4 regions of the Streptomyces sp. NPDC040610 genome follow, and region 2 is predicted to be linked to each of the others. Evidence: riboswitches for the same ligand, from Rfam matches in the RefSeq annotation. Region 2 holds a riboswitch; each other region holds the start of a gene.
The links. Region 2 has a riboswitch for cobalamin ahead of ACZ6AA_RS34125 (cobalamin biosynthesis protein). Riboswitches for the same ligand answer to the same signal wherever they lie in the genome.

Region 1 (2,191 bases), on a different contig from region 2:
CGAGTGGCGCCTCGGCGCCCGCCAGGCCCACTCCGGCACCCACGTCCTGCACGCCGCCCTGCGCGAGATCCTCGGTCCCACCGCCCTGCAGTCCGGCTCCTACAACCGCCCCGGCTATCTGCGCCTGGACTTCCCCTGGCGCGGCGGGCTCTCCGCCACCGTCCGCAGCGAGGTCGAGGAGGCCGCCAACCGCGCGCTCCGCCGCGACCTGCCCGTCGGCGTGCGCTGGATGACGCTGCCCGAGGCCAAGGAGCTCGGCGCGCTCGCCCTGTTCGACGAGACGTACGGCGAGCAGGTGCGGGTCGTCGAGATCGGCGGCGCCTGGTCGCGCGAGCTGTGCGGCGGCACGCACGTCGAGCACGCCGCGCAGGTCGGCGTCGTCGCGCTGACCGCCGAGTCGTCCGTCGGCGCGGGCATGCGGCGCCTGGAGGCGGCCGTCGGCATCGAGGGCTTCGGCCATCTGGCGCGCGAGCGCGACCTCGTCGCCCGGATCGCCGAGCAGGTGCAGGCGCCGCGCGCCGAACTGCCCGAGCGCATCGCCGGACTCCTCGACCGGCTCAAGGCCGCCGACCGCGAGAACCAGCGGCTGCGGCAGGCGGCCCTGGCCGTCCGCGCGGCCGAGCTGGCCGACCGGGCCGTCGACGTGGCGGGCGCGAGCGTGATCACGGCCACCACGGACGGCGACGCGGGGGCCGCCCGGGCGCTGGCCCTGGACGTGCGCGGGCGGCTGCCCGGAGAGCGGCCGGGCGTGGCCGCCGTGGCCCTCACCGCCGACAAGCCGGTGCTCGTCGTCGCCGTGAACAAGGCCGGGCGCGCGGCGGGGCTGTCCGCGTCGGCGCTGGTCAAGAGGCTGCTCGGCGGGCGGGGCGGGGGCTCGGACGAGGTGGCGCAGGGCGGCGGGGCGGCCGCGGCGGACCTCGCGTCCGCGCTGGCGGGGCTGGCAGGGGTCGTGCGCGCGGAGCTGGGGGCGTAGGACCTCGGTAGGAGCCGGATAGGGGGTTCCCACGGCAAGTGGGAACCCGTCCGCTGTGGACTTACTAGGAAGTCCAAGTATATGTTCGTGACGAAGCCCGCGGTGCAGGGAAGCCGGTGTGAATCCGGCGCGGTCCCGCCACTGTGACCGGGGAGTGCGTTCTCGCGTGAGACAACGCCACTGACGGAGAAGTCCGTTGGGAAGGCGGGAGAGCGGACGCTGATCCGGGAGTCAGGATACCGGCCGTGGGGTGATCCGTGTTGTCCACGAGGATGGAGCAGACACGCATGGCCCCGGTGCGCACCCACGACCCCGGTGATCCGCCGATGCGAGCGACAACCCCCGCTGTCTGACGGCCCCCTGGCCGTTCGCGTCCCCTTCCCGTCCGTCACCCCGGCCTGCCCGCGCACGCCGCCGACGGCCGGTCGGGCGCGCCCGTCCCCGGATCCCACCTGACGAAAGAGCAGGCTCCCATGGTCCGTGAACTGACCCACTTCATCGGCGGCAAGCACATCCCGGGAACATCGGGCGCGCTCGCCGACGTGTACGACCCCAACACCGGCGAGATACAGGCCCGCGTCCCGCTCGCGAACCGCGCGGAGACCGAGGCGGCCATCGCCGACGCGGCCGAGGCGCAGCGCGAGTGGGGCGAGTGGAACCCGCAGCGCCGCGCCCGCGTCCTGATGCGGTTCCTGCGGATCGTCGAGGGCGAACGCGATGCGCTGGCCCGGCTGTTGTCGGCCGAGCACGGCAAGACCGTCGCCGACGCGCACGGCGACCTCCAGCGCGGCCTGGAGGTCGTGGAGTTCGCCGCGGGCATCCCGCACCTGCTCAAGGGCGAGTTCACCGACAACGCCGGGACCGGCATCGACGTGCACTCGCTGCGCCGCCCCATCGGCGTCGTCGCCGGCATCACGCCGTTCAACTTCCCGGCGATGATCCCCCTCTGGAAGGCCGCCCCTGCCATCGCCTGCGGCAACGCCTTCATCCTGAAGCCCTCCGAGCGCGACCCGTCCGTGCCGCTGCGGCTCGCCGAGCTCTTCCTGGAGGCGGGCCTGCCGCCCGGCATCCTCAACGTCGTCAACGGCGGCAAGGAGGCCGTCGACACCCTCCTGGAGGACCCGCGCGTCGAGGCGCTCGGCTTCGTCGGCTCCACGCCGATCGCCGCGCACATCTACGCCACCGCCGCCGCCCACGGCAAGCGCGCCCAGTGCTTCG
Region 2 (2,191 bases):
AGCACGGGATTCATCAGCGCACTGGGCTCCACCCGCGCGGCCTGCGCCTGCATGGCCTGCGCCCGCCCGATCTCGGCCCCTTCGCGCGTGACGAACGAGTTCAACGACATGTTCTGCGCCTTGAACGGCGCGACGGAGACGCCCTTGCGGGCGAGCCACCGACAGATCCCAGCGGTGACCACGCTCTTCCCGGCATCGGACGTGGTCCCGGCGACCAGCAGCCCCCCACTCATGCGAACCGCCTCCACCGCTTCGGCCGGACCAGGTCCGCCACGATCGCGCTCCCCAGGGCGAGCCACCCGACCCGCCGGGACAGCTTCACGGCCCGCTCGATGTCCTCCACAACGACGGCACGCCCCTCCCCGTTGAGGACGGGCCGGTGCTCGACCCGCCCCCCGTACGAGAGGGACCCTCCGAGCCGCACCCCCAAGGCCCCCGCGAAGGAGGCCTCGACGACCCCGGCGTTGGGGCTCGGGTGCTTCGAGGCGTCGGCACGCCAGGCCCGCACCGCCGCACGGGGTGACCCTCCGGCGACCACGGCGAGCGCGGCGGTGAGCCGCGCCCCGGGCCATCCGGCGACATCGTCGAGCCGGGCGGAGGCCCACCCGTACCGGAGGTGGCGCGGGGACCTGTGCCCGACCATCGCGTCGAGCGTGTTGACGGCCCGGAACCCGAGCAGGCCCGGCACCCCCGCGACGGCACCCCACACCAGGGCCCCCACGACGGCGTCGGACGTGTTCTCGGCGACGGACTCCACGACGGCCCGGGCGATCCCGTCGGCGTCGAGGGCGGCGGGATCGCGCCCGCACAGATGGGGCAGCCGCTCCCGGGCGACGTCCACGTCCCCGGCGGCGAGCGCGCCCCCGATGGCGCGCGCCTCCCGCCCGAGGGTGGTCCCGCCGACGACGGCCCAGGTCGCGGCGGCGGTCAGCCCGACGGAAGCGGCACGCGAGCGGCGTACGGCGAAGGAGGCGAGCGCACCGGCGCCGACGGCGCCCCCGGCGCACACCAGGGTGTGCAGCGCGCCCCACCCGCGGTGGTCACGCCACAGCACCCGCTCGACGGCCCCCGCCGCACGCCCGAACGCGGCGACCGGATGCCCTCGGCGAGGATCGCCGAGCAGCAGGTCACCGAGGAGTCCGGCGGCGGCGCCGTACGCGAAGTCGCGATCGGCACACATGGGGGTCAGCCCGCCGATACGCGGCGGAGGGCTCTCGGCCGCGACGGGGCCCCGGGCGGAGCAGGGGACGGCAACGGGCGGCCGCGCATGGCGATATGTCCTCACTCAGGGTTTCCGCGCCCTGGTTCGACGAGACCGGCGGCGAGAGTTCCTGGCTCCCGGGGATCGTGTGGGATCACCCGGTGACAGTGGCGGGACCGCGCCGGATTCGCACCGGCTTCCTCTGCTGCCGCCGTAAATGGCTCCGGCAGTCCACCATGGCCCGCGACGCCCGTCAACTCGCTGTTGACCTGCGACGGGAGAGTGTGCGGAGGTCCACACGGACGGCTTCGGGGGCCGGTTTACGGCTAGGCGCGAGCAACACCCGTTCGTAAACTTGAACATGACAGCAGGGAGCGGCGCGGCATGCGGACCCGCTCGGGCGACGCCGGCTCTCGCGAGCGCACTGGGCAAGGGGGCGGTGTGGCCGACGCGTACTTACCGGCAGCACAGTGGTTCAAGAGCAGTTACACCACGCCGACCGGTGAATGTGTGGAAGTGGCCCATCCTGGTGATCGGGTGTGGGTGCGAGACTCCAATCACCGCCACGGCGGGCACCTGGCCGTGACGCCACCGGCGTGGCGAGCGTTTGTGAGGGCGGTGGCCTCGGGGAGAGTCGGGGTGGAGTGACCTGTCCCAGCGTGCGCACGGAAGGCTGGAGACCATGGGGGTCGAGAGCAAGCAGCTTCCACTGAGCAGGCATGCCCCGCCGCCCGACAGGCGGCTGGTCCTGCTGGCGTACTGCGTGGTCTGCGGCTGCGCCGCCACGCTGGCGGGCGCGCTCGCCTCCCTCCTCGTCGAGGGCGTCCCGCTCCGGCTCGCGGTGTGGCTGACGACGTCCGCCGCCGTGGCGGTCGCCGCCGGTGTCGTGTGGGGCCGGGTGCCGCTCATCCCGCGCCCGCCCGCGGGGCGGGACCGTCCGCGGACGCCCCGTCGGCCGGGGGGCGGGGCTCGGGCGTAGCGGCGGGGCTC
Region 3 (2,191 bases), on a different contig from region 2:
GGTGCCGCGATCGTGAACTTCGTGGTCCTGACGGCCGCGCTCTCCTCCTGCAACTCGGGCATGTACTCCACCGGCCGCATGCTGCGCGACCTCGCGCTCAACGGCCAGGGCCCGAAGTTCTTCACCAAGCTCACCAAGAACGGCCTGCCGCTGGTCGGCACCACCGCCTCCGCCGCGCTGATGCTCGTCGGCGTGTGGATCAACTACCAGTGGCCGGGTGAGGCGTTCAACTACGTCGTCTCCTTCGCGACCATCTCCGGCATGTGGGCCTGGATCATGATCCTGGTCTCCCAGATCAACTACCGCCGCAAGGCCGACCGCGGGCTCGTCCCGCAGTCCACCTTCCGCGCGCCGGGCGCCCCGTACACGAGCTGGTTCGCGCTCGCCTTCATCGGCATGGTCATCGTGATGATGGGCATCGACAAGGACGCGCGGATCTCGCTGTACTGCGCCCCGATCTGGGCCGCGATCCTGTGCGTGTCCTACCTGGTCCTGAAGAGCCGCAACCCGGAGGCCGCGGCCTTCAAGAAGCGCGTGCACACCGGCCAGGCCGTTGAGAACGCCGCGAACGCCGCGGACGACGCACCGGTCACCAAGGACTGACCCCGGACAGCTCCTGTCCAGCATGCGGGCGGCCTCGTACCACACTTCGGTACGGGGCCGCCCCGCTGCTTATCCTGGCCGACATGCTGACCATCACCCAGGCCCTCCACGACCAGATCGTCGCGCACGCGCGCAAGGACCACCCCGACGAGGCGTGCGGCGTCGTCGCGGGCCCGGCGGGCAGCGACCGCCCCGAGCGCTTCGTCCCGATGCTGAACGCGGCCCGCTCGCCCACGTTCTACGAGTTCGACTCGACCGACCTGCTCAAGCTGTACCGCGACCTCGACGACCGCGACGAGGAGCCCGTCGTCATCTACCACTCGCACACGGCGACCGAGGCCTACCCCTCCCGCACCGACATCAGTTACGCCAACGAGCCGGGCGCCCACTACGTCCTCGTCTCCACCGCCGACACCGACGACGCGGGACCCTTCCAGTTCCGCTCCTTCCGGATCGTCGAAGGAGAGGTCACCGAGGAGGACGTCAGGGTCGTCGAGGCATACTGAGGCCGAGCTTCACGATTCACGACCCTCGAGGCGGCAGGACCCAGGAAGCCGGTGGAAATCCGGCGCGGTCCCGCCACTGTGACCGGCCGCGCCCCGCGCGCCCGGGAGTCAGGAACTGACCTGCCGCCTCCTCCACATGCACTCAGGGGACGCGGAAATCCCCTGGAGGAGGCCCGCACCCCATGCGTACCCGCGTACGTGCCCTCGCCCTGCCCGCCGCGGCGGCGATCCTGCTGCCGCTCACCGCGTGCTCGTCGTCCTCGTCGTCCGACGACGACTCCGGGAAACCCGACGCCAAGGCCGGATTCCCGTACACCGTCACCAACTGCGGGACGAGGACGACGTACGACGCGCCCCCGAAGCGCGCGGTCACCATGAACCAGCACGTGACGGAGATCCTCCTCGAACTGGGCCTCAAGGACCGCATCGCCGGGACCGCCTACCTCGACGACAAGGTGCTCCCCGAGTACGAGAAGGCGTACAAGTCGCGCCCCGTCCTCGCCAAGGAGTACCCCTCCTACGAGAAGCTCCTCGCCGCCGACCCCGACTTCGTGTACGGCGGTTACGCGAGCGCCTTCGCGGCGGGCGACGGCCGCTCCCGCGACGCCCTCGCCAAGTCCGGCATCAAGACCCGCCTCAACATCGAGGGCTGCGTCAAGAAGCCCGTCACGATGGACGACGTGTACCGCGAGGTGCGCGAGGCGGGCGCGACGTTCGGGGTCAGGGACCGGGCGGAGACGTGGGTGCGCGACGCCAAGGCGGAACTGGCCGCCACGGCGAAGAAGTCGGCGAAGGGCGGCAAGGCCCCCGCCGTCTTCGTCTACGACAGCGGCGACAAGACGGCCTTCACCGCGGGCGGCCGCGGCATAGGCAACGACATCATCGAACGCGCGGGCGCCCGCAACATCATGTCCGACCTCGACAAGCCCTTCGGCGACGCCTCCTGGGAAACGGTGGTCGACCGCCGCCCCGACGTCATCCTGATCTACGACTACGGCGCCTCCACGGTCGCCCAGAAGAAGAAGCGCCTCCTGGACGACCCGGCCCTCAAGGACGTCCCGGCCATCAAGAACAAGCGGTTC
Region 4 (2,191 bases), on a different contig from region 2:
GAGCGGGCTGTACGTCCAGTAGTCCTGGCCGGGCGGGGCGATCCAGTACGACCAGTAGGCGGTGGCGGGCGGGGTGAGCCTGCACTTCTCCTGGCCCGGCGTCGGGTACTGCTTGCCCGCGTTGAACTTCTTGTGCCCGAGGCGGCAGATGAACGCGGGCCCGTCGTGCTCGGTGCCCTCGGTGCTGAATCCGGCCTCGTGCAGCAGGTCGTAGCCGGTCGTCGGGGTGGCGTCGCAGCCGCGCACCACACCGCCGCCCCAGTCGGCGAAGTCCACCGCGACGACCGCGCCCTTGGTGCGGGTGCAGGAGCTCATCGGGTCGGCCGCCGCGGGAGTGGCCGGGCCGAGCAGCAGGACGCCGCCGCCCAGCGCTGTCGCGGCCGCGCACAGCAGCGCGACGCCTCTCGTGCGTATGCTCCGGACCCGTCCGGTTCCCTGCCCCACCACTGCCCCCTGGGCGTCTGCCGCCGCGGGGTCCGCGTGGTGGCAGGTCCGGGGCCGGGGCCCGCGTGGAGAAACCGTCCGAACCACGCCGTAGTCCGCGACGGCGTCAATCGCTTGCTCTCAGTCCAGGTAATCCGGCTCGCCCGCCGGGCACTTGAGGTGCTCGGCGAACCTACGGTTGCGGGTCAGCGCCGGACTTCGACCGGCTTCCCCTGATGACTGAGCTTGGAATCGGCCGAATTAGAGCACAGTTGCGAATGTGGTGGCAAGGGTGTGCGGGTTGTGTGAGGTTCGAGTACCGTCCTGTGCTGCCGATCGGGGGAATCTGGTGCGAACCCAGAGCTGACGCGCAGCGGTGTGGACCGGCAGGGAGCCGGGCCGAGCCCGAATGCCCGAACGGCCAGCGTCAATGGACGTCGACCCCACGCGCTCGGGCGACGGCCGCGTGTCGTCCGGCTCGGGTCCACGCACAGGGGACCGGCCGCGGGGGGACGTGAGGCCGCCGCCCCCTCTCCCCGGGAGCCCCCGACATGACCTCATCCCGTGCCGCCCGCCGCACCCTCCTCGCCGTACCCACCGCACTCGGCGCGGTGGGTGCCCTCGTCCTGACCGCGCTCCCCGCGGCCGCCACGGCCACCCCCGGCCAGATAGCCACGTCCAAGACGAACGGCGTGAGCTATCTCAGATCCCTGCAGGGCGCCGACGGTTCGTACGCGGGCGCGGGCCTGTCCAACGAGTGGGCGTTCTCCGCGTTCGCCTCGGCGGGCACGGCGGCCGCCGACGTCAGCCCCGGCGGCGACACCTCGAAGAACGCCCGCAGCGTGTACCGCGCGCACCTCGCGGCGGCCGGCTGGCCGGGCACCTCACCGGTCGTCACCGACTACGAACGCGGCATCATCAACGCCTACTCGGCAGGCATCGACCCGGCCCGCGTCTCGGCGAGCCGCAACCTGGTCGCGGACACCTACGCGCACTGGCAGAACTCCGCGCCGGGCTACTGGGGTTCGCCGTCCAACTTCAACGGCACGGTCTTCGCGCTGATCTCGCTCGGCGGCGCCAGGACCCAGTCCGGCGCCAAGCGGGTGCCGCAGGCCCTGCTCGACAGGTCCGTCGCCACGGTCCGCGCCAACCAGCACAACGACGGCGGCTGGAACTTCGGCAGGGCCGAGGGCGACCCCGACGCGCTCGCCACGCCCGGCGACATCGACATGACCGGCGCCGCGATGGCCTCGCTGTGCGTGTCCGGGGTGCCCGCGACCGACCCCGCCATCACCAAGGCCAGGGCGTTCCTGAAGTCGAAGCTCATCAACAACTCCGGTGCCTTCGCCGCCATGTTCGGCGCGAACACCGACTCCAACGGCTGGGCCGTCTCCGGCCTCAACGCCTGCGGCATCAACCCGCAGACCGGCGACTTCCTCACGCCCGCGGGCAAGACCCCGGTGGACTTCCTCATCGCCCAGCAGTTCAAGCCGGGCGGCGGCTTCAAGTATCTGCCGACCGACACCACGCCGTCCGCGTACGCCTCCATCGACGGCCTGCGGGCCGTGGCCGGAGGCGGCTTCATGGCGGCCCCGCCGACCCCGACCACGGCGGGCGCGTCCCGCTGGGCCGCCACGTCCGAGTTCACGCCGGGCACCGCGACGAGCCTGGCCCTGACCGTCGACGACGGCACCTCGCTCAAGGTCTGCTCCGTCGCCTTCACGCCGACCGCGAAGACCACGACGCTCGGCGCGGTCCTGGACGCGGC

Region 1: linked by a shared signal. The riboswitch ahead of ACZ6AA_RS27525 (CoA-acylating methylmalonate-semialdehyde dehydrogenase) and the one ahead of ACZ6AA_RS34125 (cobalamin biosynthesis protein) in region 2 are both predicted to bind cobalamin.
Region 3: linked by a shared signal. The riboswitch ahead of ACZ6AA_RS16625 (ABC transporter substrate-binding protein) and the one ahead of ACZ6AA_RS34125 (cobalamin biosynthesis protein) in region 2 are both predicted to bind cobalamin.
Region 4: linked by a shared signal. The riboswitch ahead of ACZ6AA_RS26260 (prenyltransferase/squalene oxidase repeat-containing protein) and the one ahead of ACZ6AA_RS34125 (cobalamin biosynthesis protein) in region 2 are both predicted to bind cobalamin.

Annotation. Positions count from the first base shown of each region.
Region 1 is NZ_JBVIXA010000008.1:407,696-409,886, forward strand. It holds gene alaS (alanine--tRNA ligase) at 1-973, shown strand, start outside; cobalamin riboswitch at 1,057-1,235, shown strand; gene ACZ6AA_RS27525 (CoA-acylating methylmalonate-semialdehyde dehydrogenase) at 1,447-2,191, shown strand, end outside.
Region 2 is NZ_JBVIXA010000014.1:69,825-72,015, reverse strand. It holds gene ACZ6AA_RS34130 (cobyric acid synthase) at 1-233, opposite strand, end outside; gene ACZ6AA_RS34125 (cobalamin biosynthesis protein) at 230-1,180, opposite strand; cobalamin riboswitch at 1,304-1,455, opposite strand; gene ACZ6AA_RS34120 (DUF397 domain-containing protein) at 1,586-1,849, shown strand; gene ACZ6AA_RS34115 (hypothetical protein) at 1,884-2,180, shown strand; gene ACZ6AA_RS34110 (hypothetical protein) at 2,107-2,191, opposite strand, start outside.
Region 3 is NZ_JBVIXA010000004.1:163,614-165,804, forward strand. It holds gene ACZ6AA_RS16615 (amino acid permease) at 1-603, shown strand, start outside; gene ACZ6AA_RS16620 (M67 family metallopeptidase) at 687-1,109, shown strand; cobalamin riboswitch at 1,128-1,247, shown strand; gene ACZ6AA_RS16625 (ABC transporter substrate-binding protein) at 1,292-2,191, shown strand, end outside.
Region 4 is NZ_JBVIXA010000008.1:68,658-70,848, reverse strand. It holds gene ACZ6AA_RS26265 (prenyltransferase/squalene oxidase repeat-containing protein) at 1-444, opposite strand, end outside; cobalamin riboswitch at 710-858, shown strand; gene ACZ6AA_RS26260 (prenyltransferase/squalene oxidase repeat-containing protein) at 975-2,191, shown strand, end outside.